4 regions of the Staphylococcus sp. aM genome follow, and region 3 is predicted to be linked to each of the others. Evidence: predicted binding sites of a transcription regulator. Region 3 holds the regulator's gene; each other region holds the start of a gene.

Region 1 (8,610 bases), 340 kb from region 3:
TCCAGAAAACTGCTTCTAATGTACCATTTAAGAAAGATTTAACTGGTTCTGCTTTTTCACCGATGGCAGCTAAGCCTAAACCGAAGAATACAGCAAAGAAGATGATTGGTAATAATTCTCCTTTAGTTAAAGCTTCAAAAAAGTTTGTAGGTACAATGTTTACAATGGTATCAATAAAATGGTTACCATATGTAGATTGTTCTGCAGCGTGTGCAGATGATTGATATTTAGAAATATCGCCCTTTGGTAGTTTTGATGGATCAAGTCCAGAACCTGGTTTAAACAAGTTACCGAAGATAATCCCAAGACCAATAGCGATTGTTGTTATAATCTCAAAGTAAAGTATTGTTTTCCATCCATAGCGACCTACGGTTTTCGACTCCCCTACGTTCGAAATAGATAACGCTAAAGAACAGAACACAACTGGAATAACGATCATTTTAATTAAATTTAAAAAGACGTCTCCAAATGGCTTTATGTAGTTAGCCGCTTCTTCATTTCCATATAATATAAGTCCAACGACAACACCTAGAACCAACGCAATTAATACTTGCACTGGAAGGCTAATTTTTCTCTTGAATAGAGCCATATTGCAAACTCCCCTTCATCTGACATCACTTAATTATATCAGATAACTTAAAAATAGCTATAATTTTTTAAATAACAAATACAAATAATTGTGTTGAAATTTCTAAATAATTGTGAAACCAGAGTATTTTACTACGGTTATTTTTTTCACTTTCATTGTTATAATCATAATTCTAGCCTAATATCAAACTTACACAATAAGAAAAAAAGGTTACCGATTTTTTCAATCGATAACCTAAAATTATTTAGATTAATTTGAAGGTTTATAATTTTTATTAAAGTAATTGTGTTTGGCACTTTTTAAACTTTTCTTAGTTTCAGTATCAAAACCTTCTGCAAAGATACCTTTTCTTGTACTTATCGGCTGTATGACATAAGTTACTTTAGGCTCGTCTTTATAAATAACTTCCTTATAATAGACACCTTTTTTAGCGCTATACAAAGTTTCTTCTTTTTTTATCTTATCTTTTAAATGATGTTCTTTAAGATAACTATCGACCATTTCAATATTTTTATGGCCTTGATATGTTTTAAGTGCGAAGAAAAATGCAAATGCTAAAACTAATGAAATGATTAATATAATAGCGATTCTAATTAATTTCTGTTTCCTACTCATTTTATAGACTCCTTTTGCCTTATCTTAATTAGTATGAACGAAAAGCATACATTTTTAAAGTCTTATAAAACTTTTGTAACAAAATATTCTTATCTGAATTTTGCACTTAAAAATTTTGTTCAAGTTTATTATAGATATTGTCTAACATCTTCAAGTGGTGAACGTACTGAGTCATGTGCTTCTTGTGCACCTTTACCTACTGCAATAGCTACCACAGGTACAAAACGCTCACTATCTAAACCTAACACGTCTGCAATATTAGCTTTATCAAATCCACCGATTGGATTCGTATCATAGCCATGAGATTTAGCTACAAGCATGAATTGCATAGCCATTAAACTACTATCAATATTGACGATATCTTTCATACCTTCTCTAGATAACCCTTTATAATGAGGAAGGACCCAACTTAACATTTTATCTTTAATTTCTTCAGTCATATGTTTCTTACTTACTGCGTCACTATAAATTTGTTCAGCTTTTTCATAATTTTTCAAGTCACCAAAAACAATAATCATCGCGGACGATGTATTCACTTGTCTTGAGTTCATCCCAAATGAGGGTAAGATTTTTTCTTTACCTTCATCCGAATCTACTACCATTATTCTCCACGGCTGCATATTTACGGATGATGGTGCCTTAGTTGCTTTTTGAATCATTTCATCCATTTCTTCGTGACTAATTTTATATTCAGTATCAAATACTTTTACAGATTTTCTTCCTTTTAATACATCATCAAATTTTGAGATTCTTTCCATTAAGTTCTCCTCTTTCTTTATAAGTCGTTTGATATTTCAAAACAATTAATTTTTATTATAATTTTGTAATTTTTAAATGAAAAGCAATTTGCCTATATCACTTCAAACGGCACTTGACAAGTCATACACTTCATAATATTGTTAGCTTAACAAGGAGTGATTTAATGTATGTAGAAAATAGTTATTTAAGCAAACAATTATGCTTTTTATTCTATGTTTCATCAAAAGAAATAATCAAAAAGTATTCTAGTTATTTAAAGGAATACGAACTCACGTACACTGGTTATATAGTGCTAATGGCGATTGAAGAAGATGAGAAACTTAACATCAAAACTTTAGGTGATAGAGTTTTCTTAGATTCAGGCACTTTAACACCATTACTAAAAAAATTAGAAAAGAAAAATTACGTTGTTCGAACTCGTGAAGAAAAAGATGAAAGAATTCTTCAAATTTCACTGACAGATCATGGTAAAAGTATTAAAAAACCATTATCTGAAGTGTCATTAAAAGTATTTGGCGAATTTGATATCGACGTTAACGAAGCTAAAGAATTAATCAACCATCTTCAAATGTTTGTTTCTAAAAACTTTGATAAATCCACGGAAAAGTAATACTTCTATAGAGAAAAAGACAAAAGTAAACTTTCCCTCAACATTCATATCTTTCTTTTATTCATGTAAATCCAAGTTATGTGAACCAATGTTTCATATTGTAAGCTTTTGTCTATATTCTCTAGAACGAGTAATCACTCCATGAATCCTTTTTACTTTACCTCACCCTAAACAGTACATATAATGAATTTACAATTAAATATGATTCAAATTTAGTTAATCAAAAGGAGCGAATAGTATGCCTAGTAACGACTTCTTTAATAATTCATTTTTGAAAAATGACCCTACTGATATGTTTAGAGACTTAGGTAAACAAGTTTTTAATCAGTTTTCAACACAAGCATTTCCAGCTAATTTATATAATGAAAGCGATCATTATTTAATAGAAGCTGAACTTGCAGGCGTTAAAAAGGAAAATATATCATTAACTTTTGATCATCATACATTAACGATTAAAGCTAATAAGTATTTAGAGCCTCATAATGGACAAGCACAATTGAATGAACGCTCTAACGGAGAACTTGTGCGTCGATTTGAATTTGAAGATGTAGATAAAGATTTAATCAAAGCAACATTTGAAGATGGCGTCTTAAATATTCGCTTACCTAAACAACAACAAGAATCTGAAGACGCAACAACTATTTCTATATTATAAATCAAAATATAACACCCTCGTCACGGTATAACCATGATGAGGGTGTTATTTATTTATGCTTCTTTTTTATTTAAATGAACCATTGTGATTAATGCGATAAGTCCAAAAACAGCTAAAAAGATAAATGCTAAATGACTTGAACCAGTCATACCTGTAACATATGTGATTACTAATGGTGGGAAAAAGCCACCAAGCCCCCCCATCATTGATACAATACCATTTGCTGATCCAGCTTCTTTCGCAAAATATGAAGGTACTAATTTAAAAATAAGACCATTACCAATACCTGCACATACACTTATCATTAAACATCCAATGGTAAATAATGCGATGTGATTAGAAAATCCTAAAATTAATGCACCTATAATCATAATGACAAAATCTACCATCAGAACTTTAACTGCATTTAATTTATCACCTAGTATACCTCCGACTGGTCTCAAGAAAGTCGCTAAAGCAATAAATATACCTGAACGAATACCTGCATCTACTTTATCTATACCAAAATGTTGTACAAGATAGTTTGGCAAAAATAGTCCAAAGGCTACAAACGCACCAAATGTAATAAAGTACCAAAGACTTGTATAGTATAGTTTATAATTTTTAAATAAGATTTTCATTTGAGCTATTAGTGGCACTTTTACTTTAGGCTCACGATTATCCCCAAATATAAACATTAATACTGCAAATATAGCAATAATAACCAAATAACTTCTAACCGTTGCTTGCCAACCAATAATCCCTGCAATTGGCGGTGCTAAAAAGGATGAAATGGCTGTCCCTATATTTCCCATACCATAGATACCATTTGCTAATCCTACTTTATCTTTTGGAAAATATTTTGGAATTGATGTAACACCTACAGAGAAGATGGCACCACCAACACCAAGAAAGAATCCAGATATCATCATCATTTTTGGTGATTGTGCTTGTCCTAAAAAGTAAATTGGAAATAAAAGCACTATAAAGCTACAGAAAAACACCCATTTGGCTCCAACAATATTAGTTAAATAACCAAAAGGGACACGTAATATTGATCCTAAAATTACGGGTATTGCTAAAATAATGGATAGTTGTCCCGCTGATATTTTAATGTCTTGAGAAATAAACGGCATTAATGGAGAAATAATACTCCAAGCCATAAAACCAACCACTAAGCTAAGTGTTTGTAATGTGAGTTGAAATCCACCTTTTGTCTTGTCCATATTTTCACCCTCGTCGAATTCATTTATTTATTAGTACTATGTGGGCCTGCCTTTTAATAGCAGTATTAATGAACATAGAACTAATCTTAATTTGATTTTATCTACTTTGTGAAAAACTGAACATTAGGATAATCCCTTATTTATATAAGTAATTCCCCTATTAATAGGATCACAGTAGCTTTCACTACTGCGTAAGAGGGTGAAGAACAGAAATTTTACATTTCGTCTTTCTTCCCCGGCACATGATGACTAGGTGAGTTACAAGTATCACGTAGTAACTTACCAGTCATCCACTGCCCCTAACCATTAAAATGGAAGTACTTTTAATGTGTGTTTTATGTGCTTCTACTGTTTTCACTGATACAAATAGTTTTTCTGCTATTTCTTTATTACCGTAGCCTTTTGCTATTAATGGCAATATCTCTAATTCCCTTTTGGATAACACTTTGAATGGATCTGATGTATCTGTATATTCCTGATTACTACTGTTTACAAATTCATTGACTAATGAGGTTGTTAATTTCATATCCACATATGTCTCACCATTATAAACCGTTCTAATAGCAAGCAATAGTTGTTCATCAGGTGCGTTTTTCAAAATATAATCTTTCGCACCGTTCCTCAATACATGAAATAAATACTCTTCATCATCATACATCGTTAAGATTAAAATCTTAGTTTCAGGAAAACTTTCATGAATTTTACTCGTTGCGATAAGTCCAGATTCACCTGGTGGCATACTTAAGTCCATTAATAGCACATCAGGTTTAAACTCCATGACTTTTTGATAGGCTTCTACACCATCAGGAGCGGTAGCAACTACTTCCATATCCTCTTGATAATTCAATATCATAGAGAAACCGGTTCTAACAACTGCATGATCATCGGCAATAACTATTTTCAACATTATTCCCCCAAAAATTAATTTACAGTGGTACTTCTAAAGTAATAATCGTTCCTTTACCTATATGCGTTTCTATGTTTAAATTCCCTTCAACAAGTTCTGATCGCTCTTTCATTCCATATAACCCTAGTCCAGATCCTCTTGGCTTGGAAGATGGATCAAATCCTTGTCCTCGATCAATAATTTCAGCGATTAAAGTCAATTCATTTTGCTGAATAGTGACTTCTACTTCACTAACACCAGCATATTTTAAAGCGTTATATACAGCCTCTTGAACAACTCGATAAACGACTGTTTCCACTTCACTATCAAATCGATGATTGACAATGTTAGAAACATAATTGATTTGCATACCATAATTTTCTTCGAATTGTTTAAAATACGATTTAAATGCTGCCTCTAGTCCTAAATCATCAAGGGATGCAGGACGCAATTCAACTGATAAATGTCGGACATCATCAACGAGTTGTGACATTAATCCTTCAATATTTTTAACATCATCTAATATCTTCTCTTTATCTTGTTGATATTTTAACAAACGTAATTGAACATCAATATTCAACATTTCTTGAATAACACTATCATGTAATTCTCTAGATATACGCTTACGTTCATTTTCTTGTGCAGAAATTGTTTTTCTCATCATTCGACGTTGATTCATTTTTTCTTGTCGTTCAATTTGAGGTGCAACATCTTGCAAAGTAAATGCGTTGATGCCTTTAACCGGATCAATTGTAATGTAAGAAGCTGTAAATGGTGCGATTTTTCTGTTTTTTGTTTTCATAAATACTTGGAATTGAGAGTGATGAGGTTGTTCTACATCTAAAAAGCAATCTTTGCATGACTGTAAGTCATACTCATTCGTGTAACCCTCGCATCGTCTGCATATCGCATTTGTCATCGCACTATAATTTTCTTCTTCCGAAATGACCTCTTTAGCTGCTTCATTCATTGCTATGACTTTTCCGTTATTATTTACAAAAACAATCTTCTCATTTGTACTTTCAAAATAACGTCTTAACAACACTTCAAGTTGTTCATTATTAACCGTCAAGTTAATCACCTAAATTTCTTCATTAAATATCCCTAATTGTTCATAAATATCTATATCATACACATTTATTGGTAATGGTTTATGATTTCTTTGGCCAAACAACATGACACCATACACTTGTTGTTGATACCAAAGTGGAATCGCTATGACCGCGGTTAAATTTTCACCGAGTAATATAGGAAACTTAACCTTTTCATCAGGTGTTAAAGCCATGTCTACATTAGCAATTACCATTCTCTTTCCCGTTTTCATCACATTACCAGCTAGACCTCGCCCTTTACGCAAAATAATCAATTTATATCTATCATTCTTATTGCCTGACACATATTGCCATTTTATAGGTGAAAAGGTGCTCGCTGATTCATAAAAAGCTAACGCTGCAAAATCAAAACCTTGTTCTAATCTAATTCTATCAATATTTTCTTGAAAATTTTGGCTTTCAAACATTGAATCTGGCATCATACTATTTCCACCCTTGAATTACTATAGTTTATTTTTTCGGTAAATAATGTACCTTCTATTTGTATATGATAAGGGTACACTCCATACATGAACTAAACGCGTAAATGGCCAACACGCAAAAATGGTAAACCCTAATAACATATGCAATTTAAATTGCAATGGTACATTGGTCATCAAATCTGCATGAGGTTTAAACATAAAGAGTTGTCTAAACCAAACTGAAATGGTTTCACGATAATTAAATTCGATATGCATCATATTCGTAACTATTGTAGAGTAACATCCCATGAAGATAATGATTAATAAAAGAATATTAACAAAAATATCTGAAAATGAACTTAAACGTCTCACATTTTTGATTGTAATTCTTCTAGCGGTAAGTAACAACATACCTATTAACGTCATTATACCAAAAATACTACCAATATATACTGCCCCAAAATGATACATATGTTCACTAACACCTAATGAATCCATCCAATATTTCGGTATGACAAGACCAACGACATGTCCAAAGAAAACGGGAATTACGCCTAAATGAAATAGTAAGCTTCCCCATTTCAATCTCTTTTTTTCAATTAATTCGCTAGACTTTGCAGTCCAAGAAAACTGGTCATACTTAAATCTAGCAATGTGTCCGATGATAAATATAGCGATACATAAGTATGGATATATGACCCATAAAAATTGATTAATCATGCAGAGCCACCCCTTCTGGCACTTGTAAACATAATTTCAACGTCTTTCTTAATGCTTGAATGACATAACCATATGGATGGTTGAGTTTTCCAAGTTCATTTGCCATGACATATGTTCCATCTTCAATAATCATAATGACTAATTGAATATTTTCTTCTGCCCTTTCATCACCACGCCATTCTATAGTTTGTAAAAATTGTAGCATCAACGGTAGATAATCTGACAGTTCATTATCTACCATTTTCAAACCAAACATTTCGTACAATACTTTAAGTTTTGCTAACATTTGCCCTCGCTCTTTTTGCGTATCAAATTGATTATATGTCATATATAAAGGGGCTTTTTTGCTAAAATCAAAGGTATCTGTATATATTTGTTGAATTTCAGATAACGTATATTGCATCATCTGTTCTCTAAATGCTAATAGATCTTGATACCCCGGATGACTAGGATCGATAACTTCGTTAAATATATTTTCATTAAATGTCTTTTTCTCAGGGAAGCATAATTGCATTGCGATATATCCTAAACTGTCTTGATATCGATATAAATTGTCAAAGTTAATCACGGAAAATCCCTCCATAGAAACGCTCGTTATAAATGTCTTGACCTGACTTGTCCGTAGCAACTGCGACGCCGCATCCTTCACAATTCACACCAAAGTTTTCGCCACCATAACCTTGCGAACCTTGAGCGTGATACGTATCTAAATAAGTTTCTTTATGTGTTGTCGGTATCACAAATCGTTCTTCATATTTGGCTAAACCTAATAATCGATACATATCTTTCGTTTGTCGTTCAGTAAGACCTAGTTGCGTTAGACGTTCAACATCAAAATCTTTTTGAGTCACCTGTGCTCTCATATAACTTCTCATCATAGCCATTTTTTGTAGTGCTTGTTTGACCGGCTTAGTGGCACCTGCTGTAAACATATTCGCTAAGTATTCTATCGGTAAGCGCATTTCTTCTATGGCAGGAAAAATCATATCCGGATTTTGTTCTGAATTTTTACCTTCAAAGTAACTCATAATTGGACTTAATGGTGGACAATACCACAC
Region 2 (8,610 bases), 350 kb from region 3:
TTTTGGTAAGTAAGCAGTATTAAAGAAATAACCTGTATCTCCTCTAGGAACTGTTAAGTAACTATACATAGAAGCATCCCATGCAACTTTATTTTTCAAATATCCTTCGATATCATCTACGTTTCTTAATTTTACTTCAATGTTTGCTTTTTTAGCTTCAGATTGAATAACTTGTCCAATCTTAGGTAATTCAGGTCTACCATCATAAGTAACCATATTGATTTTTAAAGGATGATCTTTAGTGTAGCCTTCTTTGGCTAATAGCTTTTTCGCTTTATTAATGTCTTGTGGCTGAACCTCGCTACCTTTAATATGCTTCAATCGATCATTAAATGGTCCAGAGGCTGGTTTGGCATAATCTTTGGACACATTCTTAGCAATTTCTTTACGATTAATAACTGCATCAAATGCTTCTCGAACATTTTTATTCATTTTTTTGCTGTCGTGATTATAAAGTAATAAATGAGTTCTGAAACCAGATGTACTTTGAATATTCGCTTTATTAGATTTTTTAACATCATTAATTTGAGCGATAGGTACATCTGTTGTTAAATCTGATTTGCCAGATAATAAATGGTTGACACGAGTATTGCCATCTTCATGATATGTGACATTGATTTTACTTAATTTAGGTGTACCTTGCCAATAATCTTTGTATTTTGATAGCTCTATCTTTTGTGACCGTTGATATTTGTCAATTTGGTACGGGCCTGTACCAACTGGTTGATCCGAAACTTTGCCTTTCGCTTGTGTGTCATAAATAGCTGCGAATGGACTCGCTAATTCGGATTTTAATTCAGGATAAGGTTCCTTGGTTTTGATTGTCACTTCTTGGCCTTTTGCAGTGATTTTATCAATAGGTAGAGATCCACTTAATAAGTCACTCTTTTTAACACCTTGTTCTAGACTACGTTTGACAGCATCTCCAGTTAATTTATGACCATTTTGGAAATGAATGTCATCTTTAATTTTTAGGGTAAGGGTATCATCAGATTTTTGTTTGAAGGATTTAACCAATAGGGGTTTAACTTTACCATCTTTAGACATTTTGAATAAAGATTCTAATGCACCGATTTTCACAGGTACATCCGTTTCATATGGCGCAATTGATGTTGTTTTTAATGGGATTTCAACATTAAGCGTATCTTTTTTATTTGTTGCATTATTGTTACAACTTGCTAAAATAAAGGATACTATAATTATCAGAATAGTAAATCTTTTCATGTCGTTTACTCCTCTCCATTGTCTAATCATGAAAATTTACTAAGTCGTTAATATGGCACGTACATATTGCATCGTTCGTTATGTATTTGAAATTGGTGCTAGTTGAAGTAGTACATATATTAACCACTAATATTTTAATTATATATCTTATTACATGTAATTTAAATCTTTATACATCTCTTTTTACAAAGTTAAATATTTTAATATGTTGTGTATATAACTTGTATAAGGGGATTCCCTAATTTTCACTAAAAATGTGAAATTAATCACAAAAACTCTACGAATTAGTTTACAATTCAAGTTGAAAGGATTGGTATTATGGTAGGCAACATTTTAGTGGCACATGGAATGAGAAAAGGAAATCAAAATAAAGCCTTAGAAGAATTCATTACAACTTTACTAAAAGATGAAGAGTACCATTACGAATTAGCATTTTTAGAGAGTGACACACAGAGTTTAGAAATAACAATGGAAAAGATGATCGAAAAAGGAATCACACAATTTAGAATTGTGCCGTTACTTATTTTTAGAGCGATGCATTATATTGGCGATATTCCTAACATACTATCAGAGATGAAAGTAAAGTATCCTCAAATTTCGAGTCAAATGAGTGAACCTTTAGGCACACATCCTTATATGAAATCACTAGTAGAAAGAAGAATAGAGGATGTGCATCTTGCTGATCAAGCCTCCAAGACAGCAACGGTTATTATTGCACACGGTAATGGTAGCGGCCGTTTTACAAAAGCACATGATGAACTTAAAGCATTTGTGGAAACCATCGACTCGAAGCGACCTGTATATGCAAGAGCTTTATATGGCGTTTTAACATTCAGGAATGATTTAGACGAGATATCAAAACAATATGATGAATTAATTATCGTGCCACTCTTTTTATTTGATGGAAGATTGGTCAATAAAGTAAAACGATTCATTGATGACATGGATATTCATTGTAAACTACACATTACACCGTCAATCAATTTTGATGACGCATTGAGACTTATTATACGAGAACGTCTTGAAGCACTCCAATTTTAAAAATAACAACATGTGCCTTTATATCCAATCCTTTAAATAACTTATCTATAGTGATAAAGGGGCATATATATGACTAAAAACAAATTAGTGATGATAGGAAATGGCATGGCTGGTTTGAGAACTATCGAAGAAATTTTGGATAGAGATCCGCAACGTTTTGAAATTACCATTATCGGTAAAGAAGCCTATCCAAATTATAATAGAATCATGTTATCTAATATTTTACAAAATAAAATGACTGTAGAAGAAACAATCATGAATTCATATGACTGGTATGCAGAACATGACATTAAATTGGTTAATAACGATCCAGTGACGATATTAGATAGAGAAAAAAAGACAGTTTTAACTGAGAGTGGGCAATCCTTTGAATATGATCAATGTATAATTGCCACAGGTTCAAAAGCATTTGTTTTACCTATTCCAGGATCTGATTTACCAAGTGTTATTGGGTGGCGAACAATTGATGATACTAAACGCATGATGGAGATAGCTCAAACTAAACATAAAGCAATTGTTATAGGTGGGGGCCTATTAGGATTAGAATGTGCTAGAGGGTTATTAGACCAAGGTATGGAGGTAACCGTAGTACATTTAGCAGAATGGCTTATGGAAATGCAATTGGATCGAAAAGCAGGTCAAATGCTAAAAAATGATTTGGAACAACAAGGTATGCGATTTGAATTACAAGCGAATACCCAAGAAATTCTCGGTCATGAAGATGTTGAGTCCGTTAGATTAGCAGATGGACGTGTGTTAGAAGCGGACTTAGTTGTTATGGCGGTAGGTATTAGACCTTATACTGAGGTAGCTAAAGCGGCTGGTTTAGACGTTAATAGAGGTATTATCGTTAATGAATTTATGCAAACAAATGATCCAAATATCTTTGCTGTGGGAGAATGTGCAGAATGTGAAGGTAAAGTATATGGTTTAGTTGCACCATTATATGAACAAGGTATCGTTTTAGCAGACTATTTAACAAATAAGGAAACTAATGGTTATCATGGCTCTACTACATTTACCTCTTTAAAGGTATCAGGGTGTGATTTATATAGTGCAGGTATTATTGAAGAAACTGACGATATTCATGGTATAGAGATATTTAATAGTATCGATAATAATTATAAAAAAGTATTTTTAAAAGATGGAGAAGTTGTCGGTGCAGTGTTATATGGGAATACAGATGATGGTTCTCGCTTCTATAACATGATGAAAAAGCACGAATCTATCGAAGACTATACGTTGGTCTCTTTATTAACAAAAGGTGGAGAAGCTGCCAATGTATCTATTGAGGATATGGCAGATGACGAAACAATTTGTGGTTGTAATGGTGTCAATAAAGGCACAATTGTAGAAGCGATTACTAAAAACGGATTAACGTCTGTAGCTGAAGTTACAAAAATGACTAAAGCAGGAAATTCATGTGGGAAATGTAAAGGCCAAATCGCAGACATTCTACAATATGCATTAGGTGATGATTTTATAGCCTCTAAACCAACTGGTATATGTGCTTGTACGGATTTATCACGAGATCAAATTGTTACTCAAATTAGAGCAAAAGGACTCAAAACATCTAAAGAAGTGAGACATGTACTCAACTTCAAAGATAAAAATGGATGTCCAAAATGTCGTCCAGCTATCAACTACTATTTGAACATGATATATCCATATGAGCATAAAGATGAAAAAGAATCACGATTTGCCAATGAACGTTATCATGCAAATATTCAAAATGACGGTACATTCTCCGTCATCCCCCAAATGCGCGGTGGTGTTACAGATGCAGATCAACTTATTAGACTAGGGGAAGTCGCTAAAAAATATAATGTACCACTTGTTAAAGTTACAGGATCTCAACGTGTGGGATTATATGGATTGAAAAAAGAAGAACTACCAAGCGTATGGGAAGACTTAGGCATGCGTTCTGCTTCAGCTTATGGTAAAAAAACACGTTCAGTTAAAAGTTGTGTTGGTAAAGAATTCTGTAGATTTGGAACACAATATACGACTCAACTTGGTATTAGATTAGAGAAAACATTTGAATATATTGATACCCCACATAAATTCAAAATGGGTGTATCAGGATGCCCTAGAAGTTGCGTAGAATCTGGTGTGAAAGATTTTGGTGTGATATCAGTAGAAAATGGTTTCCAACTCTATATCGGAGGTAATGGCGGTACTGAAGTAACAAAAGGACAATTACTAACTACTGTAGAAACAGAAGATGAAGTGATTCGTATTTGTGGTGCATTGATGCAATATTATCGTGAAACTGGAATATATGCTGAAAGAACTGCGCCTTGGTTAGAACGTCTTGGTTTTGAAAATGTGAAAGAAGTATTGTTAGACCCCGAACGTCAACAAGCACTTTTCGATAGAGTGATGGAAGCGAAACAAGCGATCCAAGAGGAACCTTGGCAAGCAATCGTAAATGATAAAGCATCACAAAAAATCTTTGAAGTTGAGAGGGTTTAATCATGAAACATATGGAGAAAATTAAAGTGTCCCGTATAGATGAGTTAACACCATTAATTGGTAAGAAAGTATTCGTAAACGATAAAGAGATTGGTTTGTTTTTAACAAATGAAGGAGAGATATTTGCAGTCAATAATATTTGTCCTCATAAAGAGGGGCCTTTGTCAGAAGGTACTGTTAGTGGAAACTATGTTTATTGTCCTTTACATGACCAAAAAATTGATCTTAAGACAGGTGATGTTCAGGAACCAGATACTGGTTGTGTAGAAACGTATCCAGTAGAAGTCGTAGATGGAGATATTTTTATATGCCTTTAAATCGATACGGAACTGTCTACTTAGTAGGTGCAGGTCCTGGTGATCCTAATTTATTAACTAAAAGAGCGCAAAGACTCATTGAAAATGCAGATATTATATTATACGACAGATTGGTTAATCCCTTTATATTGCAATATGCTAAACCAGATATAGAAATCATTGATGTTGGTAAGAAACCATATACTAAACATATTCAACAAGAGGCCATTAATCAAAAAATGATTGAAGCGGCAAGTAAACATCATCATGTGGTTAGGCTTAAAGGAGGCGACCCTGCTATATTTGGACGTGTCCAAGAAGAAGTAGAAGCTTTAGTTGAATTAAATATCAACTTTGAAATAGTGCCGGGGATAACATCGGCAAGTGCAGCAGCACAATCCATGAACTTAGGTCTAACAATGAGAAGTATAGCTAAAAACGTTACTTTTTCAACAGGTCATTTTAAGGATTCAAAAGATAATGACATTGATATCAGTACATTAATAAATAAAGGAACGCTAGCTGTTTATATGGGGGTTAAACGACTACCTAGAATTATTTCGCAAATCAGACAGTATACATCGTATGATTACCCAATCGCAATTGTTTTCCGTGCCTCACTTTTTGATGAACAAGTATTGACTGGAAATATAAGTAATATCGAACAAAAGTTAAACCAGTATAAAGTAGAAGGATTACCAGGCATTTGTATCATTGGAGATATCATCAGCTATTCACAACCCCAAATTAAGACTAAGAATAAAGAAAAAATATATATTGTAAAAGGCGATAGAAACCAAGCATTAGAAAAATGTGAATTACTATATGAGCAAGGTTATGGATGCATGATAGAAGTAGATGAGACGTATCATTATTCTCAACAAGCATTATACAAATCAGTGTTAAAGCAGTATACACATCAGTTTATTGAATTATAAGCACAAAATGAATATTAATGATAAAGCAGTGTCTATCTAGAATAGGCACTGCTTTTTTGTAGTAGGGAATTTATAAGTGCAATTAGGACATTCCCTAATATATAAATATTGTGAAAAAATGTACAATCTAATTGAAAAGATTGGAACGCATAGATGAAGTAAAGGTCTAGGAGGATATTTATGGGCAAATTTGGATTGAATTTTTTTAAACCAACTGAAAAGTTTAATGGTAATTGGTCAGTACTTGAAAGTAAAAGCAGAGAATGGGAAAAAATGTACCGTGAACGTTGGAGTCACGATAAAGAAGTGAGAACTACCCACGGCGTGAATTGTACTGGGTCTTGTTCATGGAAAGTTTTTGTTAAAAATGGCGTCATAACATGGGAAAATCAACAAACAGATTATCCTAGTTGTGGTCCAGATATGCCAGAATATGAACCGAGAGGATGCCCAAGAGGTGCCTCATTTTCATGGTATGAATATAGTCCATTAAGAGTTAAATATCCCTATATCAGAGGGCAGCTCTTAGAATTATGGCAAGAAGCACTTGAAGAAAATCATGGAAACAAAATTGCTGCATGGACATCTATTGTAGAAGATGAAGAAAAAGCCAAACGTTATAAACAAGCGCGTGGTATGGGTGGTCATGTACGATCAAATTGGAAAGATGTAACTGATATTATCGCTGCTCAATTACTATATACCATTAAAAAAGATGGTCCAGATAGAATAGCAGGATTCACGCCTATTCCAGCGATGTCTATGGTGAGCTATGCAGCTGGTGCACGATTCATTAATTTGTTGGGTGGAGAAATGTTGAGTTTTTATGATTGGTATGCCGATTTGCCACCAGCATCACCTCAAATATGGGGGGAACAGACAGATGTCCCTGAATCAAGTGATTGGTATAACGCTGCTTACATGATTATGTGGGGTTCAAACGTACCATTAACAAGAACTCCAGATGCACATTTCATGACAGAAGTACGATATAAAGGAACTAAAGTCATTTCTATCGCACCAGATTATGCTGAAAATGTAAAGTTTGCAGATAATTGGCTGGCGCCTAATCCAGGTACTGATGCTGCAGTTGCTCAAGCAATGACACATGTTATTTTACAAGAATATTATATCAATAATCCTAATTCACGATTTATTAATTATGCTAAACAATATACAGATATGCCTTTTATATTAATGTTAGATCAAGATGAAAATGGTTTGAAAGCAGGCCGATTTTTAAGAGCAAGTGATCTTGGACAAGATACAACAAACGGAGAATGGAAGCCTGTGTTATTTGATAACTTATCAAATCAACTAGTTGTTCCAAATGGTACGATGGGGCAACGCTGGGAAGATGGTAAACAATGGAATCTTAAATTAGAAGATGAAGCAGGCAATGATATTCAACCTAGTCTATCCATGGATGAAAGTGATTTTGAATTACAACAAATTCAATTTCCATATTTTGATAGCAATGGCGACGGTGTCTTTGAACGACCTATACCTACTAAGAAGATTAAATTAGCTAATGGTGATGAAAGATATATTACTACTGTATATGATTTGATGATAAGTCAATATGGTATCAAACGTTTTAATCATGAATTAGAAGCAACGGGATATGACGATGCACATTCTAAATATACGCCTGCCTGGCAAGAAAACATTACAGGTATAAAATCTAGCCTAGTCATTCAAGTTGCAAAAGAATTTGCTCAAAATGCTATAGACACAGAAGGACGCTCAATGATTATTATGGGAGCTGGTATCAACCATTGGTTTAATTCCGATACAATTTATCGTTCTATTTTAAATTTAGTTATGTTATGTGGCTGTCAAGGTGTCAATGGTGGTGGTTGGGCACACTATGTTGGACAAGAAAAATGTCGACCCATCGAAGGATGGAATACGATTGCATTTGCTAAAGATTGGCAAGGGCCTCCACGCTTACAAAATGGGACAAGTTGGTTCTATTTCGCAACAGATCAATGGAAGTATGAAGAATCAAATGTTGATAAATTGAAATCACCTTTAGCGAAGCATATAAAACATCAACATCCAGCTGATTACAATGTGACAGCAGCTAAATTAGGCTGGTTGCCTTCGTATCCACAGTTTAATAAGAATAGTTTGTTATTCGCTGAAGAAGCCAAAGAAAATGGTGATGATTCAAATGAAGCCATCTTACAACGTGCGATTAATGAAGTGAAAACGAAGGAAACAAAATTTGCAGTAGAAGATCCTGATTTAAGAAAAAACCATCCTAAAACATTATTCGTATGGCGTTCTAATTTAATTTCTAGTTCTGCTAAAGGACAAGAATATTTTATGAAACATTTATTAGGTACAAAATCAGGATTATTAGCATCACCAAACGAAGATGATAAACCTGATGAAATTCAGTGGAGAGAAGAAACAACAGGTAAATTAGATTTACTCGTATCGCTCGATTTTAGAATGACAGCGACGCCATTATATTCAGATATTGTTTTACCAGCAGCAACTTGGTATGAAAAGCATGACCTTTCTTCTACTGATATGCATCCTTATGTTCATCCATTTAATCCAGCCATAGATCCATTGTGGGAGTCTCGATCCGATTGGGATATTTATAAAACACTCGCTAAAGTAGT
Region 3 (8,610 bases):
AGCGACGTCATAAACTTGTGTAACGATTTTGTCTAAGAAATATCTATCATGACTGATAATGACAATTGCACCTTTAAAGTAGCGTAAATAATCCTCTAACCATTTTGTGGTTTCTAAATCAAGATGGTTGGTAGGTTCATCAAGTAATAATAAATCTGGTTCATTTAACAACATTTGTGCCAGTGATAATCTTGTTTTTTGACCACCACTGAAGTCATTAATAGGTTTATTAAAGTCATCTTCATTAAAATTCAACCCATGAAGAACTGTTTTAATTTTACTATCATATTGATAACCTTCTAGTTGCTCAAATTGATTTGATAAAGATTCATATTTTTCCATATGTGCTTGATAAGTAGGGGTATCATACGCATCTGCATGTGCAGCTAACCAATCGGTTTCTTGTTTGATTAATAATTCCATATTTTTTATATGTTCAAATGGTTTTGACATTTCCTCAAATACAGTGGCGTTAGAGTCTAGTGTCATTTGTTGTGTCAAATAGCCCATCTTAAGATTTTTAATCTTTGAAATATGACCACTATCATAATCTTCAACGCCAGCAATGATTTTCATAAGTGTTGATTTACCGGCACCATTTCGTCCAACAACACCTATACGTTCGCCTGTTTTTACTTCAAAATCAACGTTAGTAAAGATATCTTCACCATCGAACGATTTAGAGATGTCATTAAGTTGTAAAAGTATCATCCGACTTCACCTTTCTAAATATGCGATATCATTATAAACTATACATATAGTTTGATATGTTTAAATATTTGTTTATCATATTAATATTTATTTTACAGTATTAAGCTGTGTCTTGAAACTAGGATATTTATTTTTAAATTTTATTAATGTATAATTAGCAAGTATTCATTGTAAACAATTATTTGGATTTTTATTGTTGCAAACATATATACATAAAATTAAATTGAAACCGTTTAGTGTCGAAGGGAGACAAATAAAATGGCAAGTAACGTTAAAATTCCTCGAGCAACTTTAAAACGTTTACCGTTATATTATAGATTTGTTAGTAATCTAAAAACTAAAGGTATTGACCGTGTTAATTCTAAAGCTATTAGCGAAGCATTACAAATAGATTCAGCTACGATTCGTAGAGATTTTTCATATTTTGGCGAATTAGGTAAAAAAGGTTATGGCTATAATATAGATAGTTTAATTGAATTTTTTAAAGCTGAAATTAGTGGTAGTAATGATATTAAAATTGCAATTGTTGGTGTAGGTAACTTAGGTCGAGCATTATTAACATATAACTTTTCAATTCACGATGAAATGACAATTACAGAAGCATTTGATGTGAATCAAGATGTCATCGGTGAACAAGTAGGCCGTGTAGTTGTTAAAGATAGCAAGACTTTAAAACAAACGTTATCAAAACAAGATATTGATGTAGTCATTCTCACTACTCCTGAACATGTTGCTCAAAGTGTTACAGACGAACTTGTTGAATCTGGTATTAAAGGAATTATGAATTTTACGCCAGCAAGAGTAAGTACACCAAATGATGTTCAAGTACATCATATTGATTTAGGTATTGAATTACAGTCCTTACTATTCTTTATGAGAAATTATGATGAATCAATGAAATAGCATATTGGTCATTAGGGGGACTCTTTATGAATGGTAAATTTTTGATTCAAGTAAGTTGTATGTATAAAGCTCATTTACCTACATTGATATACATTCCCGGACAATTGGTTTTGAACGAGCATACACTAATATTCAAGTCATATTATACAAATCATAATCCTTTAAATTTAGATATTGATGTAAAAAAAATAATTCGTTACCAAGTACGTAAGGGATTACTAGGACATAAATTATTTATTTATTATAACCAAACTTGGTATAAATTCAGTCATTTTAAATCAAAAGACATACAAACGTTAGTTCATCATATAAATGAAATACAAGCGCTTTAAAATAGCGATATTTAATAGTACATCTTAAAGAGGTGTACTATTTTTTAGTAAAGTGAAAACTACATTCAATAAAGATATGCATTGGGAGAACTAATTTAGATAGTGAACTTGAAATATAACACTTTATCCTGTAAAATAACTTAGTATTTATATCGGAAAAGGGTGAAAATATGGTTTGGATGATTATAAGCGGTTTGATTGTCGGTGTACTATTAGGATTCGTAATGCAACGAACTCGCTTTTGTTTAGCAGGCGGTTTTAGAGATATGTATGTACAAAAAAGTAATAAAATGTTTTATGCTTTGCTTGTTGCGATTACAGTTCAAAGTATTGGTTTATTCATTTTAACAAGTTTAGGCTTAGTTAATGTTCCAGCACATACATTTCCAATTGTTGGTACAGTTATCGGTTCTTTTGTCTTTGGCATAGGTATCGTATTAGCAGGCGGTTGTGCTACTGGAACATATTATAGAGCAGGAGAAGGTTTAATAGGTAGTTGGATTGCACTTATTTTATATGCATTAACAAGTGCTATGACTAAGACAGGTATTTTATCACCAGTTCTAAAAGTAATTAACCAACCTACAAATGAAAATGCTAGTATGGCAGATACATTGCATATTCCAAATTGGATTTTAGTCATTCTTATAACGATTATTACTTTAATATTGGTGACTAAAACACTTAAAAAACCTAAAGTAGCAGTTCCTAAATTAAAACAAAAGTATACAGGTTTAAGACATTATTTATTTGAAAGAAGGTATCATCCATTTGTAGCAGCAATTGCAGTTGGATTAATCGCATTATTAGCTTGGCCAATGAGTAGTTCTACTGGTAGAGATTATGGATTAGGAATTACGACGCCTTCAGCAAATATTGTTAATTTCTTAATTACTGGAAATACTCAACTCATTGATTGGGGCGCATTTTTAGTTGTAGGTATATTCCTTGGTTCCTACATTGCTGCTAAAGGTTCAAAAGAATTCAAATGGCGTTTACCAGATAAGAAAACAATTAGAAATAGTGCAATAGGTGGTATTTTAATGGGCTTTGGAGCCTCTGTTGCAGGTGGTTGCTCAATCGGTAACGGTTTAGTTGAAACGGCAACAATGAGTTGGCAAGGTTGGATTGGCTTAGGTTCAATGATTCTAGGTGTATGGTTTATGAGTTACTTTATTTTTATTAAACCTATGAAACAATTACAACAATCGACTAAAAAACAACAAACAACAGTTAAACAACAAACGCAAACGACGTAAGGAGGATTTATAATGGTATATGAATTAGGTACAGTTGGGATGGTTTGTCCTTTCCCATTAATTGAAGCACAAAAGAAAATGACTGAATTAGATCTTGGCGATGAATTAAAAATTGATTTTGATTGTACACAGGCAACTGAGGCAATCCCTAATTGGGCGGCAGAAAATGGTTACCCTGTTACTAATTATGAACAACTCGGTGATGCATCTTGGACAATTACTGTTCAAAAAGCGTAAAGTACTGATAAATATAGACAGAGCATCCTACATAGGGTGCTCTTTTTCATTTCAAAGAACTAGAAAATAGTATTTAAAGCGATTACATGTATGATAGAATAAATATAAGTTTTCCAAAATATGATGGGTGAGTAACTTTTATGAAAAATATATCGGATATCGCAAAATTAGCAGGTGTATCTAAAAGTACAGTTTCTAGGTATTTAAATAATGGATCTGTAAGTCAAAAGACGCGTATAAAATTAAGTAGAATTATTAATGAACATGACTACCAACCGAATCAGTTTGCACAAAGTCTAAGAGCGACTCAAACACGTATTATAGGTGCAATTATTCCAAGGATGAACTCTTACGCTGTTGATGAAACAGTCAAAGGTATAGTAGATCAATGCCAACGACATAACTATCAATTACTACTAAACTACACTGGTTTACATATGGATGCGGAAATAGAAGCAATTGAAACTTTATCTCGAAGTAAAGTGGATGCAATCATTTTAATGGCAACCGATATTACTAATAAACACTTGGAAGTAATTGATAAAGCTAATGTACCTGTCATTATAGTTGGACAAGAATACCCTGGATTACATAGCATCACGCATGATGATTATCAAGCAGGATTAAAAGTGGGTGAGTGGGTAGGTCAAAACCAACCACAACGTGTTGTATTTTTTAGTGTTACTGAGAAAGACATTGCAGTGGGTGTACATAGAAGAAATGGATTAGTCGACGGCTTATCAAAATATCAAATTGAACCAGATATATTTGAAACCTCTTTTAAATATGAAGAAGCATTACAAGACATTGAACAAACGTTAACAAAGATCAATGATGCTGACGTCATTATAGGTGCGACCGATGCGATTGCATTGGCTATTCATAAATATAGTTTTAATTCAGATCAATTATTAAAACCAACAATGATTCATGGATTTGGTGGAGACCCTATGACACAAATAGTTTCACCAATTATTCGAACGATACAGTTTAATTATTTTGAAGCGGGACAACGTGCCATGCTTGAAGTTAGACAATTGATAAAGGGTGAAGCTATTGAAGAAACCATTGTGATACCAGTGAAATTATGAAGAATATATTCAAATTATATGGAACCGATACCAGTAGAAATGATAAAATAGAAGCATCATTCTTACCGGCTCAAGTAGCCCAAGTATAAAGGATTTCGATGAGGAATTCTAAAGACAATGCAAGTTGGGGAAGACAATGATAAAGACATACATTTTTAGAAACGCATATGACTTAGCATATAGTTTCGACTTTTGTTTAATATTTATAATTGAACAAAATTACATGTATAAGTGGCACTTTATTATGAATAAACTTAACCCCATATACTTAAAAGATTACTATAAAATAGGGGGATATGAATGACTGAATGGACTAAAGAAGAACGCTATCAACGAATAGAAGATGCTGATAGCGATAAATTACTAAATTTAAAACAACAAGTAAAACTATCTCCGTATAGACAAACTTTTCATATTCAACCAGAAACGGGTTTATTAAATGATCCCAACGGTTTAATTTATTTTGATGGAAAATATTATGTGTCACATCAATGGTTCCCTTTAGGTGCGGTACATGGTTTAAAGTATTGGTTTAATTATACAAGTGACGATTTGGTTCATTTCGAACCACAAGGTGTGATACTAAGTCCAGATACTAAATTCGATAGTCATGGCGTTTATAGCGGAAGTGCTTTTGAATATCAGGGCCATTTATATTATATGTACACTGGAAATCACCGTGATCATGCATGGCAAAGACATTCATCCCAAATGATTGCTAGAATGAAAGCTGACGGATCAGTAGAGAAATTTCCTAAACCTGTCATTAGCCAACAACCGGAAGGCTATACAAGTCATTTTAGAGATCCAAAAGTATTTCAAGTTGAGGATCAATTTTATGCGATTTTAGGTGCGCAAACTATGGATGAATTTGGTAGATTATTATTATATCGTTCGAAAGATATTGTGAATTGGCATTTCCAAGGAGAAATTAAAACATCATTAAATCAGTTTGGTTATATGTGGGAGTGTCCTGATTACTTTGAACTAGATGGCCATGATGTCATCATGTTTTGTCCACAAGGTCTTGATAGTGATGAAGATAAGTATCGTAATATTTATCAATCTGGCTATATTATGGGTGATTTAAATCTAGATACGTTAGAATTTGATCATCAATCATTTTTAGAATTGGACAGAGGTTTTGATTTTTATGCGCCACAAACATTTCTCGACCAAAATGGTCAACGTATCTTAATTGGTTGGATGGGATTACCAGACACAACATATCCTACAGATGAAGAAGGTTGGGCACATTGTTTAACTATTCCAAGAGTATTAAATATTGAAAATGGTAAGTTGAAACAAAGACCTATTCAAAGCTTAGAAAAATTAAGATATAACAAAGAAACAGCTTTAGGTTACGCTAATAAATTTACAACCAAGTTACATCCATATGAGGGTAAACAATACGAATTAATCATTGATATTTTGGAAAATGATGCATCTGAAATTTATTTTGAGTTAAGAACATCAAGATATCAATCGACAATGATTTCATATAATAAAAGAGACAATAAAGTGACACTTGATCGAACTGATAGCGGTGTATTACCAGGCAATGTAGAAGGCACAACACGTAGTACAAAACTGGATTCAACCTTAACACAATTACGAATCTTTGTTGATACCTCTAGTATAGAGATTTTTTGTAATGACGGTGAACGTGTCTTAACATCAAGAATATTCCCTTCAGAGGAAGCAACTGGTATTAAGACTTCGACAGAATCAGGACAAGTCTATCTACAATTTACAAAATATAATTTGAAAGGTGATCTTTCATGAGACGTTTATTCGCAATAGGTGAAGCGTTAATAGATTTTATGCCAACAGTAACTGATACTGCACTTAAAGACGTTGAACAATTTTCTCGTCAAGTAGGAGGTGCACCTTGCAACGTTGCTTGTACAGTTCAAAAGTTAGGTGCACAAGCTGAAATGATAACGCAACTTGGCAATGATGCATTTGGAGATATTATCGTTGAGACACTGAATCAAATTGGTGTTGGTACTGATTATATTAAGAGAACAGATGAGGCGAATACAGCACTCGCATTTGTAAGTTTAAAGGCAGACGGACAAAGAGACTTTTCATTTTATCGGAAACCATCTGCAGATATGTTATATGAAGCTCAAAATATTGAAGATTTAGACGTGGGTAAGGGTGATGTTTTACATTTCTGCTCGGTTGATTTAGTAGATAGCCCTATGAAACAAGCACATTTGGCAATGGTCGAGAAATTTAATCAACATCAAGGAACCATTGTTTTTGATCCTAATGTTCGCTTACCTTTATGGGATAATAAAGAGGATTGTCGTAACGCTATATTGACATTTATACCTAAAGCACATGTCGTTAAAGTTTCAGATGAAGAAATTGAATTTATTACGAGAGAGCAAGATGAATCTAAAGCGATTGAATCGCTATTTGTAGGCAATGTTGAAGCGGTAATTTATACTCGAGGCGCTAAGGGAGCCTCAATCTATTTGAAAGATGGTACAGTTAAACATCATGAAGGCTTTAAAGTCAAAGCTATCGATACTACTGGTGCTGGAGATGCCTTTATAGGTGCTGTAATAAGCCAAATATTAATACAACAAGATATGGCGATAGAGTCATTATTTAAACAACAGGGTGAATCAATCTTGCAATTTAGTAACCTTGTTGCAGCAAAAGTAACGACAAAATATGGTGCCATTGAAAGTATTCCTACATTAGAAGAAATTGATAACGCGTAATAAAACAACCATCCGTTTTACACTGACGGATGGTTGTTTATTTATATTAATAATGGAATTATATCTTTTTGACATTACGAACTGATGCATAACAATGCTCTTTATTTTTAAAATAGACAATGCGTTCTTTAGAATCAATTGACTCAATATTTCTTCGGTTAATCACAAAGCTATTATGACATCTAAAGAAACGGTCATCTAATTGACTTAATTCTTTAAGGTTACCATAAAATTCGATTTGTCTATTATCTAAATGTGCAATTAAACGATGTGATTTACTAGATGATTCGAAAAACATAATATCGTCATATTGTACATAAACTGAATTACTACCACGCTTTAACTCTATTGTTTCTACATTACTTTCTTTAGATAATAATTTAAGTCTTGTGTGAGCTGTTTCTAAACAATCGATAATACGTGTTTTCAGTTCTGCAGGATCATCTTTGAATATAAAATCCATTGCAGCCACTTTATAAACGAAAGTGAGATACGTTAATTCACTATGACTTGTTACAAAAATGATATTACCTACAGGATCATGTTTTCGAATTTCACTACCTAATTTAATACCATTTATATCAGCTTCAAGTTGAATATCTAAGAAATAACAACCGATGTCATTCATATTTTTGGATTGCTCAAGCACTTCATAAGGATCATCAGTTGCGAGAGCAAGCTCCATAGGCTTTTCCTCAATCATAATATAATTTTTAATAATTGAAGCCATATTTTCTCGTTGTTTTGGATCATCTTCGCAAATGAATATTTTCATGATTTCACATCCTTATGATTCTTTATCGATTATTTCTATTTTTTGAATAAAAAAGCCATTTTCAATGACTGTATCTAATAATACATTATCATTATTATCAGTGATTTCTTTAAGTGTAGATAAACCTAAACCTCGATTATCACCTTTTGTAGAAAAACCTTCTTCAAATAGTTCATGCACACGAGGAATGCTATCTTTACATTTATTCATGATAATAAGCGTTACTGATTCATCTTATTTGAAAAAGGCGATACGAATAAGGGCATCTTCTAATGATTCTGATGCTTCAATCGCATTATCCAATGTAATACCAATAATACGGCTTAATTCTATCGTATTCATATCAATGCGTTCAATCACATCGGGCACTTCAATACTAATCGCGATTTCTTTCTCTTGAGCTTGAAGAATCTTCGTCGTAATAAGACCTTTGATTTCACGGACCTTAAGCTTCTCAATACCGTTAAGTTTAAGTGAACGTGTTTCTAAGTTATCTTTCATCGGTACAATTTGTTCATTGAAATACTGACGTAAGCCTGGCATATCGTCTTCACGAATAAATTC
Region 4 (8,610 bases), 930 kb from region 3:
ATATGTTTCAATTAATGAGCCCGTATCATTTCGGTAGACATCTTTATCAAAATTTGTATCTGAATATTTATCCCATATTCTGCATGTATCTGGTGAAATTTCATCAGCTAGTAAAATTTTTCCTTCATTTGTAATTCCAAATTCAATTTTAAAATCTACAAGTCTTAATTCCATTTCATCCATTAGTTGAACAAGTACTTTATTAATATCGAGTGCCATTGATTTTAACGTTGAAATTTGATCATCATAAGCAATGTGTAACAACTTAATATGGTCTTCTGTAATCAATGGATCATTTAATTCATCATTTTTATAGAAAAATTCAACCAAAGGCACATCAAAGAGATACCCTTTTTCAAATCCAAGTCTTTGTGTAATAGAACCTGCTGCAATATTTCTAACTACCACTTCTAATGGAATAATTTTCACTGATTCTACTAACTGTTCTGTATCGGATAATTGCTTGATAAAATGACTTTTTAAACCATTTTTTTCTAAGTATTCAAAGATAATTGAAGTAATACGATTATTAAGTTTTCCTTTTCCAGACATGGCATCTTTTTTAGCACCATTGCCTGCAGTGACTTCATCTTTGTATTCAACACGTAACTCATTGGGTTTATCCGTGGAATATATTTTTTTAGCTTTACCTTCATAAAGTAATGTCATTTATTGGTCTCTCCCTTCAAAACGCTTCAACATGTCCTTTTCAGTGTCATCGATTCGGTTCGTTAATATAGTCATATGTCCCATTTTTCTATTTGGTTTACGCTCAGATTTACCATAAATATGAACGTGCCATTCAGGATGCGCTGCAAATTCATCTTCCAATAAATCTAAATCTTTACCTAATAAATTCATCATGACAGCAGGCTTTAGTGTTTCTATTTTGTCAGGCAAGGTTTGACCAGTGACTGCTAAAATATGAGTGTCAAATTGTGAATAATCACATGCTTCAATTGAATAATGTCCAGAATTATGAGGTCGAGGTGCGATTTCGTTAACATACAATTGATCATTGCAATCAATGAAAAACTCAACTGTAAATGTTCCTATAAAGTGGACAGTTTTTATTATTTTTTCAACTTCTCGTTTAGCATTCTCGATTTGATTACATCTCGCAGGGACTATGGTTTTGAATAAAATTTGATTTCTATGTTCATTTTCTTGTAGTGGGAAGTATGTGATTTGTTGATGATTACCGATAGTCACAGTAAGTGACACTTCTTTTTTAATATTTAAAAATTGTTCTGCGACACATTCCTGATTTGATACTAATTTTTCAGCTTCTTTAATATCTTCTTCAGATTTAACTAATATTTGACCTTTGCCGTCATAACCACCGAAACGTGTTTTAACAATAAATGGATAGCCAAGTGTATTAGTAGCCTTTGATAAATCATCTTTATGTTTAATTGAGGTATATGGAACAATCTGTGTTCCTGCTTGTTCTAAAGTTTGTTTTTCAGTTAAACGATCTTGAAGTAATTGTATGGCTTGATAGCCTTGAGGAATATTATATTTTTCAGTAAGCGTCTTAAGTTGTTCAGCTGATATATTTTCAAATTCATAAGTAATGACATCCGAACTTTCACCTAGAAGATGCAGTGCACGTTCGTCATCATAATTCGCTTCTATAAATTCATGTGCCACATATCTACATGGACAATCAGAACTTGGATCTAAAACAATCACCTTATATCCCATTTTTTGAGCTGATTGTGCCATCATCTTACCTAATTGACCACCACCAATAATGCCTATGGTTGAGCCAAATGATAGTTTATTGAAGTTCATTTTGCATTTCCTCCACTTTTTGTACCAATGTTTTTTCATAATTTTCCAAATTTTCACGAACTGACGAATTACTTATACCTAATATTCTTGCAGCTAGTATCCCAGCATTTTTAGCCCCTGCTTTACCGATTGCTGTCGTCGCTACTGGAATTCCACCCGGCATCTGTACAATCGACAATAGAGAATCCAATCCTTTTAAACTTTTAGATTCAATAGGAACACCAATAACAGGTAATGTGGTCATCGATGCAACCATACCTGGTAAATGCGCTGCACCACCAGCTCCTGCAATGATTAAATCATAACCGTTGTTACTTGCATGACTCGCAAAATCTACCATTAAATGAGGCGTACGATGCGCTGAAACGACTTTCTTTTCATACGGAATTTCAAATTGTTCAAGCATTGTGCAACTTTCGCTCATAATTTCCCAATCGGAAGAACTACCCATAATGACTGCTACTTTCAAGATGTACACCCTTTCAAAACTTTGGATTTATTTGTCGTTAAGTTGTATATTACAGATATAGCATAACAATCATCAAATGCTTTTTCAATCAAAAATCGAACTTTAATAAGAAATTTTAATTAAATTTACGTCTTTTAGCTATTAAGTTATGTAAATTTAATGTTAAAGTTAAGTTATTGGAAAAATAGGAGGAGATATTGTGGTAGCAAAATTATTAGATGGTAAACAAATCGCTAAAGATTATCGTCAAGGTTTAAAAGATCAAGTGGAAGTACTTAAATCTAAAGGATACACACCTAAATTATCCGTAATATTGGTCGGTAACGATGGTGCAAGCCAAAGTTATGTTAGGTCTAAAAAGAAAGCAGCAGAAAAAATTGGAATGATTTCCGAAATCGTTCATTTAAGCGAAGATACTTCTGAAGAAGATGTATTATCAGAATTAGAACGCTTAAATAATGATGATTCTGTCAGTGGCATCCTAGTTCAAGTACCTCTTCCAAAGCAAGTTAGTGAACAAAAAGTATTAGAAGCAATTAATCCAGAAAAAGATGTGGATGGCTTCCATCCAAGTAATATTGGTAAATTATATATTGATGAACAAACTTTTGTACCTTGTACACCATTAGGAATTATGGAAATATTGAAGCATGCTGACATTGATATTGAAGGAAAAAATGCTGTGGTAATTGGTAGAAGTCATATCGTAGGTCAACCTGTATCTAAACTATTACTACAACAAAATGCAACTGTGACAATCCTACATTCAAGATCTAAAGACATGGCTAGTTTCATTAAAGAAGCTGATATCGTTGTCAGTGCAGTTGGAAAACCTGAATTAGTTACTAAAGATATGGTTAAAGAAGGCGCGGTTATCATTGATGTAGGTAATACTCCAGATGAAAATGGCAAACTAAAAGGTGACGTCGCATTTGACGAAGTAAAAGAAGTCGCAAGTGCTATTACACCTGTACCAGGTGGTGTTGGTCCATTAACAATTACAATGGTACTGAATAATACTTTACTTGCAGAGAAAATGCGTCGTGGTATTGAATAATTATAAAAAAGCAGAAGGCGTTGGCCTTCTGCTTTTTTATTCTATTTATACTGCTACACTCAATTTTGGAATAAATGTTTCGTAATGAATTTTAGATTCATCTATATTTAATTCTTTTAAAGCTTTAATCATTGATTGAATGAATGATTTCCCACCGCATACATAAATTTCCGTATCATTGTCGATCCATTGTTTTAATTGTTCACTACCAATATAGCCGTTTTTATTTTTATCGTATAAGTCATACGTTGCTTGCGTGTTCTCATTAGCAATAGCAGTTAATAATGATGAGAACGGTGCATCGTCCATGTCATTTGTTACTTGTATAAATCGAGCTTCTCCATTGTCATTTACTACTTCATTAAACATAGATACGAGTGGCGTTACGCCTATACCAGATCCTAGGAACAACTGTCTGTTACCCTTTTCAACAACATGAAATGGCCCTACAGGAGCTGTCAAATTAATATTGTCCCCTTCTTGAAATTCATCATGTAAAATTGTAGATACTTCACCTTCATGTTCTGTAGTTACATCTCTTTTCACCGCAAAAGTAAGATGATTTTTATCGCCTTTTACAATTGAATAATGTCTTTTAGCTCTATAAGGCATTTTTTCACTACCTACATCGACGGTAATATATTGACCAGGTACAAACTGACTTAAATCATATTCACCCGAAGAGACTGTGAAAGCTTTAATATCAGAAGAGACTTGTTCTATGGTTTCAACTTTAAATGGCTGGAAGCCGTCCCATAGCATGTCTTTATAGATATCTTTTTCAACAGAAATGAATATGTCTGCAATTTCTTGATAAGCTTTTTTCCATGTTTTAATAATTTCATGGTCGTCATCTAATCCAACAACTTCTTTTATTGCTGCAATTAAGTTTTCACCAACGATATCGTATCCTGCTGGTGGTACTTGTAAAGCGCAATGTTTATAAGCGATTTCTTTTACTACAGGTAGGATAGCTTCAAGATGATCAATATTAACCGCTGCGGCTAACACAGATTGAGCTAATGCAGTAGATTGTAATCCACGCTGTTGATTTGTTTGATTAAACATGTTTTTTAGTTCAGGATGTTGTTTAAACATGCGTGCATAAAAATTCGAAGTAATTTCTACTCCTTTATCTTGTAATACTGGTACTGTTTCTTTTACTACGTCTTTTTCTCTTTCACTTAACATTATTTCCACTCCCGGATAACTCGTATTTAAAACCAAAACTTTTTACACTGTCATTCTAAACCTTAACTATGTAGTTAATCAAAGAAATGTTAAATTGTTCACATAACGTTCAATTTACATAATTTTAATTATTTATTTCTTATTATATGTATTAAATATCTAATTAATCAGGTATATTAAGACTATAGTATGATGTATTATTCTGAAAATTAACGTATGATATACATAAATCGTAGTTGACTAACATTCGGAGGTTATTTTATGAACAAACTAATTCAGTCACTATCAGCAATCGGAGTATCTGCTACTTTAGTCACACCTAATCTAAATGCCGAAGCGACAACTAATTCGGAACCTCAATTAAGAGGCGTGAATGACATCATCATCGAAAAAGGTGAAGATTATAACCTACTTCAAGGCATAAGTGCTTATGATAAAGAAGATGGTGATTTAACACATAAAATCAAAATAGATGGCGATGTTGATACTACTAAATCAGGTACATATGAGGTTAAATACAAAGTCACAGATTCAGACGGTGCTCAAAAAACTTCAATTAGAAATATTAAAGTCAAATAATATTTTATATTTAGTTGAGATTAAATTCTCAACTTTTTTTATTTTCTGAATATCTTCAAATTATCTATCTAAAAATGCATTATTTATTGCAATTTCACAAATTTGTCCTTTTTCACAAAATGTACACACAATTTTAACAAATCTTACAATCCCCGTCATATCTCAAATTTTTTTAAATTTTTTGCTTATATCAATAATTTTTTTCTTTTAGGTACTTGTAAATATTGTGTAATAAACTAAAATTAGTGGTAAGCCCTACATTTGTAGTATTAGGAGGTCAAAAAAGTGTCAAAATTTAAGTCTTTGCTTCTAATGGTCGGAACACTAATTTTACTTAGTGGTTGTTCGAACATTGAAGTTTTCAATGCAAAAGGGCCAGTAGCAAGTAGTCAGAAGTTCTTGATCATCTATTCAATTATCTTCATGCTTGTTATTGTTGTCGTTGTTCTTGCTATGTTCGCATTCTTTATTTACAAGTATAGTTACAATAAGAATGATGAATCTGGTAAGATGCACCACAATTCTTTAATTGAAACAATTTGGTTTGTGGTACCTATCATTATCGTTATTGCTTTAGCAATTCCAACTGTTAAAACATTATACGATTATGAAAAACCACCAGAAAAAGACAAGGACCCACTTGTGGTTTACGCAGTAAGCGCTGGTTACAAATGGTTCTTTGCCTACCCAGATCAACACATCGAAACTGTTAATACATTAACAATTCCTAAAGATCGTCCAGTCGTATTCAAGTTACAAGCTATGGATACAATGACAAGTTTCTGGATTCCACAATTAGGTGGTCAGAAATATGCCATGACTGGTATGACTATGAATTGGACATTAACAGCAGATCAAACAGGTACTTTCAGAGGTAGAAACTCAAACTTCAACGGTGAAGGTTTCTCACGTCAAACATTTGATGTTAACTCTGTAAGCCAAAGTGATTTCAACAAATGGGTGAAAAAAGCTCAAAGTAAGAAAACGTTAGATCAAGATACATTTGATAAACAAATCTTACCAAGCACACCTAACAAAGAATTAACGTTTAATGGTACTCATATGGCGTTCGTTGACCCTGCAGCTGATCCTGAGTATATCTTCTACGCATACAAACGTTATAACTACGTTCAGAAAGATCCTAACTTCGTTGACGAAAAAGATCTTTATAAAGATGTAAAAGATAAACCAGTGAAACCAGCACGTAAGGTTACTATTTCAAACGCTAACTACAAACGTCATGGTATGACACCAATGATTCTTGGCAACAATGAAAAATACGACAATGAATTCAAGAAGAAAGAAAAACACAATTCTAAGGAAATGGAAAAAATTTCCAAAGAAGCAAAAGACGATAGTCCGTCTAAAAAAGATGATCATGGAGGTGGACATTAATGAATTTTCCATGGGATCAATTAATCGTTAAAGGTAACTGGATGATTACAATGGCACAAATTGGTGCGCCATTCTTAGTTATCGGCCTTATAGCGGTAATTACGTATTTCAAATTATGGAAATATCTTTATAAAGAATGGTTCACATCCGTAGACCATAAAAAAATCGGTGTTATGTATTTAATCTGTGCCGTATTAATGTTCGTCCGTGGTGGTATTGACGCGTTACTTATTCGTACGCAATTAACTATTCCAGATAACAAATTCTTGGAATCAAATCACTACAATGAAATTTTCAGTACGCACGGCGTTATCATGATTATATTCATGGCTATGCCATTTATCTTTGGTTTATGGAATATTGTTGTTCCTTTACAAATTGGTGCACGTGATGTTGCCTTCCCTGTAATGAACAACGTAAGTTTCTGGCTATTCTTTGCTGGTATGATTTTATTCAACCTATCATTTATCATAGGTGGATCACCAGCTGCTGGTTGGACAAACTATGCACCACTTGCTGGTGAATTTAGTCCTGGTCCAGGTGTTAACTACTATCTAGTTGCAATTCAAATCTCCGGTTTAGGTACTTTAATGACCGGTATCAACTTCTTTGTAACAATCTTAAGATGTAAAACACCAACAATGAAGTTTATGCAAATGCCAATGTTTACTGTAACAACATTCATTACTACTTTAATCGTTATCTTAGCTTTCCCTGTATTAACAGTGGCTTTAGCTTTAATGACAGTAGATAGAGTGTTTGGAACAGCATTCTTTACAGTTGCAGATGGCGGTATGCCTATGTTATGGGCGAACTTCTTCTGGGTATGGGGGCACCCTGAAGTATATATCGTTATCTTACCTGCATTTGGTATTTACTCTGAAATTATTCCAACATTTGCGCGTAAACGCTTGTTCGGTCATCAAAGCATGGTCTGGGCAACTGCTGGTATCGCGTTCTTAAGTTTCTTAGTTTGGGTTCACCATTTCTTCACAATGGGTAATGGTGCTTTAATCAACTCATTCTTCTCAATTTCAACAATGTTAATCGGTGTACCTACCGGCGTTAAGCTATTCAACTGGCTATTAACATTGTATAAAGGTCGAATTACTTTTGAGTCACCGATGTTATTCTCATTAGCATTCATCCCTAACTTCCTATTAGGTGGGGTTACTGGTGTAATGTTAGCGATGGCATCAGCTGACTATCAATATCACAACACTTATTTCTTAGTAGCTCACTTCCACTATACATTGGTTACTGGTGTAGTATTTGCCTGCTTAGCTGGTTTAATCTTCTGGTATCCAAAAATGATGGGCTACAAATTAAACGAAACGTTAAACAAATGGTGCTTCTGGTTCTTCATGATCGGATTTAACGTTTGTTTCTTACCACAATTCATCCTTGGATTAGATGGTATGCCACGTCGTTTATACACTTATATGCCTTCTGATGGTTGGTTCTTATTGAACTTCATTTCAACTATCGGTGCTTTATTAATGGCAATTGGTTTCTTATTCTTAGTGGTAAGCATTGTTTACAGTCACATTAAAGCGCCACGTGAAGCTACAGGCGATAACTGGGATGGCCTTGGTCGTACATTAGAGTGGACTACTGCTTCAGCAATTCCACCTAAATACAACTTTGCTGTCACTCCAGATTGGAATGACTATGATACATTTGTAGATATGAAGGAACATGGTCGTCATTATTTAGACAACCATAATTACAAAGATATTCATATGCCAAATGACACTCCAGTTGGTTTCTGGATGGGTATCTTCTTCACAATTGGTGGTTTCTTCTTAATCTTTGAAACAATCATTCCAGCGGCTATCTGCTTAGCAGGTATCTTTGGTACTATGATTTGGAGAAGTTTCCAAATCGACCACGGTTACCATATCCCTGCTTCTGAAGTAGCTGAAACTGAGGCTCGTTTAAGAGAAGCACGAATTAAAGAAAGGGAGGCTGTAAGTCATGAGTCATGATACTAATACAATCGATTCACGTACGCATGAAGGCGAATTAAATAAACTTGGCTTTTGGATTTTCCTTACAGCCGAATTCGCGTTATTCGGTACCCTATTCGCAACGTTATTAACTTTGCAACACGGTGGCGATT

The links. Region 3 encodes Rex, which represses fermentation and respiration genes when NADH is low (regulators of the CRP and FNR family bind a similar motif). Its sites were predicted from a motif close to TTGTGAAATATTTCACAA; they were not measured.
Region 1: P7F85_RS02415 (nitrate/nitrite transporter) is a predicted target of Rex. The motif match lies at 4,540-4,557, and genes of this name have one in related genera.
Region 2: P7F85_RS02380 (nitrate reductase subunit alpha) is a predicted target of Rex. The motif match lies at 6,083-6,100, and genes of this name have one in related genera.
Region 4: qoxA (cytochrome aa3 quinol oxidase subunit II) is a predicted target of Rex. The motif match lies at 5,137-5,154, and genes of this name have one in related genera.

What each region holds. Positions count from the first base shown of each region.
Region 1 covers NZ_CP121447.1:528,079-536,688, reverse strand. Annotated here, with positions in the region: gene P7F85_RS02440 (cation:dicarboxylate symporter family transporter) at 1-589, opposite strand, end outside; gene P7F85_RS02435 (DUF3139 domain-containing protein) at 839-1,204, opposite strand; gene P7F85_RS02430 (nitroreductase family protein) at 1,333-1,962, opposite strand; gene P7F85_RS02425 (MarR family winged helix-turn-helix transcriptional regulator) at 2,127-2,573, shown strand; gene P7F85_RS02420 (Hsp20/alpha crystallin family protein) at 2,812-3,228, shown strand; gene P7F85_RS02415 (nitrate/nitrite transporter) at 3,282-4,433, opposite strand; partial or broken gene P7F85_RS02410 (response regulator transcription factor) at 4,759-5,337, opposite strand; gene nreB (nitrate respiration regulation sensor histidine kinase NreB) at 5,360-6,391, opposite strand; gene nreA (nitrate respiration regulation accessory nitrate sensor NreA) at 6,401-6,853, opposite strand; gene narI (respiratory nitrate reductase subunit gamma) at 6,875-7,552, opposite strand; gene narJ (nitrate reductase molybdenum cofactor assembly chaperone) at 7,545-8,120, opposite strand; gene narH (nitrate reductase subunit beta) at 8,113-8,610, opposite strand, start outside.
Region 2 covers NZ_CP121447.1:517,196-525,805, forward strand. Annotated here, with positions in the region: gene nikA (nickel ABC transporter substrate-binding protein) at 1-1,224, opposite strand, end outside; gene P7F85_RS02360 (sirohydrochlorin chelatase) at 1,543-2,265, shown strand; gene nirB (nitrite reductase large subunit NirB) at 2,335-4,740, shown strand; gene nirD (nitrite reductase small subunit NirD) at 4,743-5,057, shown strand; gene cobA (uroporphyrinogen-III C-methyltransferase) at 5,048-5,974, shown strand; gene P7F85_RS02380 (nitrate reductase subunit alpha) at 6,155-8,610, shown strand, end outside.
Region 3 covers NZ_CP121447.1:866,506-875,115, forward strand. Annotated here, with positions in the region: gene abc-f (ribosomal protection-like ABC-F family protein) at 1-711, opposite strand, end outside; gene P7F85_RS04185 (redox-sensing transcriptional repressor Rex) at 970-1,614, shown strand; gene P7F85_RS04190 (hypothetical protein) at 1,641-1,946, shown strand; gene P7F85_RS04195 (YeeE/YedE family protein) at 2,117-3,205, shown strand; gene P7F85_RS04200 (sulfurtransferase TusA family protein) at 3,218-3,442, shown strand; gene P7F85_RS04205 (LacI family DNA-binding transcriptional regulator) at 3,583-4,533, shown strand; gene P7F85_RS04210 (sucrose-6-phosphate hydrolase) at 4,834-6,318, shown strand; gene P7F85_RS04215 (carbohydrate kinase family protein) at 6,315-7,271, shown strand; gene agrA (quorum-sensing response regulator AgrA) at 7,330-8,046, opposite strand; partial or broken gene agrC (quorum-sensing sensor histidine kinase AgrC) at 8,059-8,610, opposite strand, start outside.
Region 4 covers NZ_CP121447.1:1,793,151-1,801,760, forward strand. Annotated here, with positions in the region: gene purC (phosphoribosylaminoimidazolesuccinocarboxamide synthase) at 1-669, opposite strand, end outside; gene purK (5-(carboxyamino)imidazole ribonucleotide synthase) at 670-1,836, opposite strand; gene purE (5-(carboxyamino)imidazole ribonucleotide mutase) at 1,784-2,266, opposite strand; gene folD (bifunctional methylenetetrahydrofolate dehydrogenase/methenyltetrahydrofolate cyclohydrolase FolD) at 2,466-3,323, shown strand; gene P7F85_RS08845 (globin domain-containing protein) at 3,369-4,514, opposite strand; gene P7F85_RS08850 (DUF5011 domain-containing protein) at 4,776-5,093, shown strand; gene qoxA (cytochrome aa3 quinol oxidase subunit II) at 5,379-6,488, shown strand; gene qoxB (cytochrome aa3 quinol oxidase subunit I) at 6,488-8,476, shown strand; gene qoxC (cytochrome aa3 quinol oxidase subunit III) at 8,466-8,610, shown strand, end outside.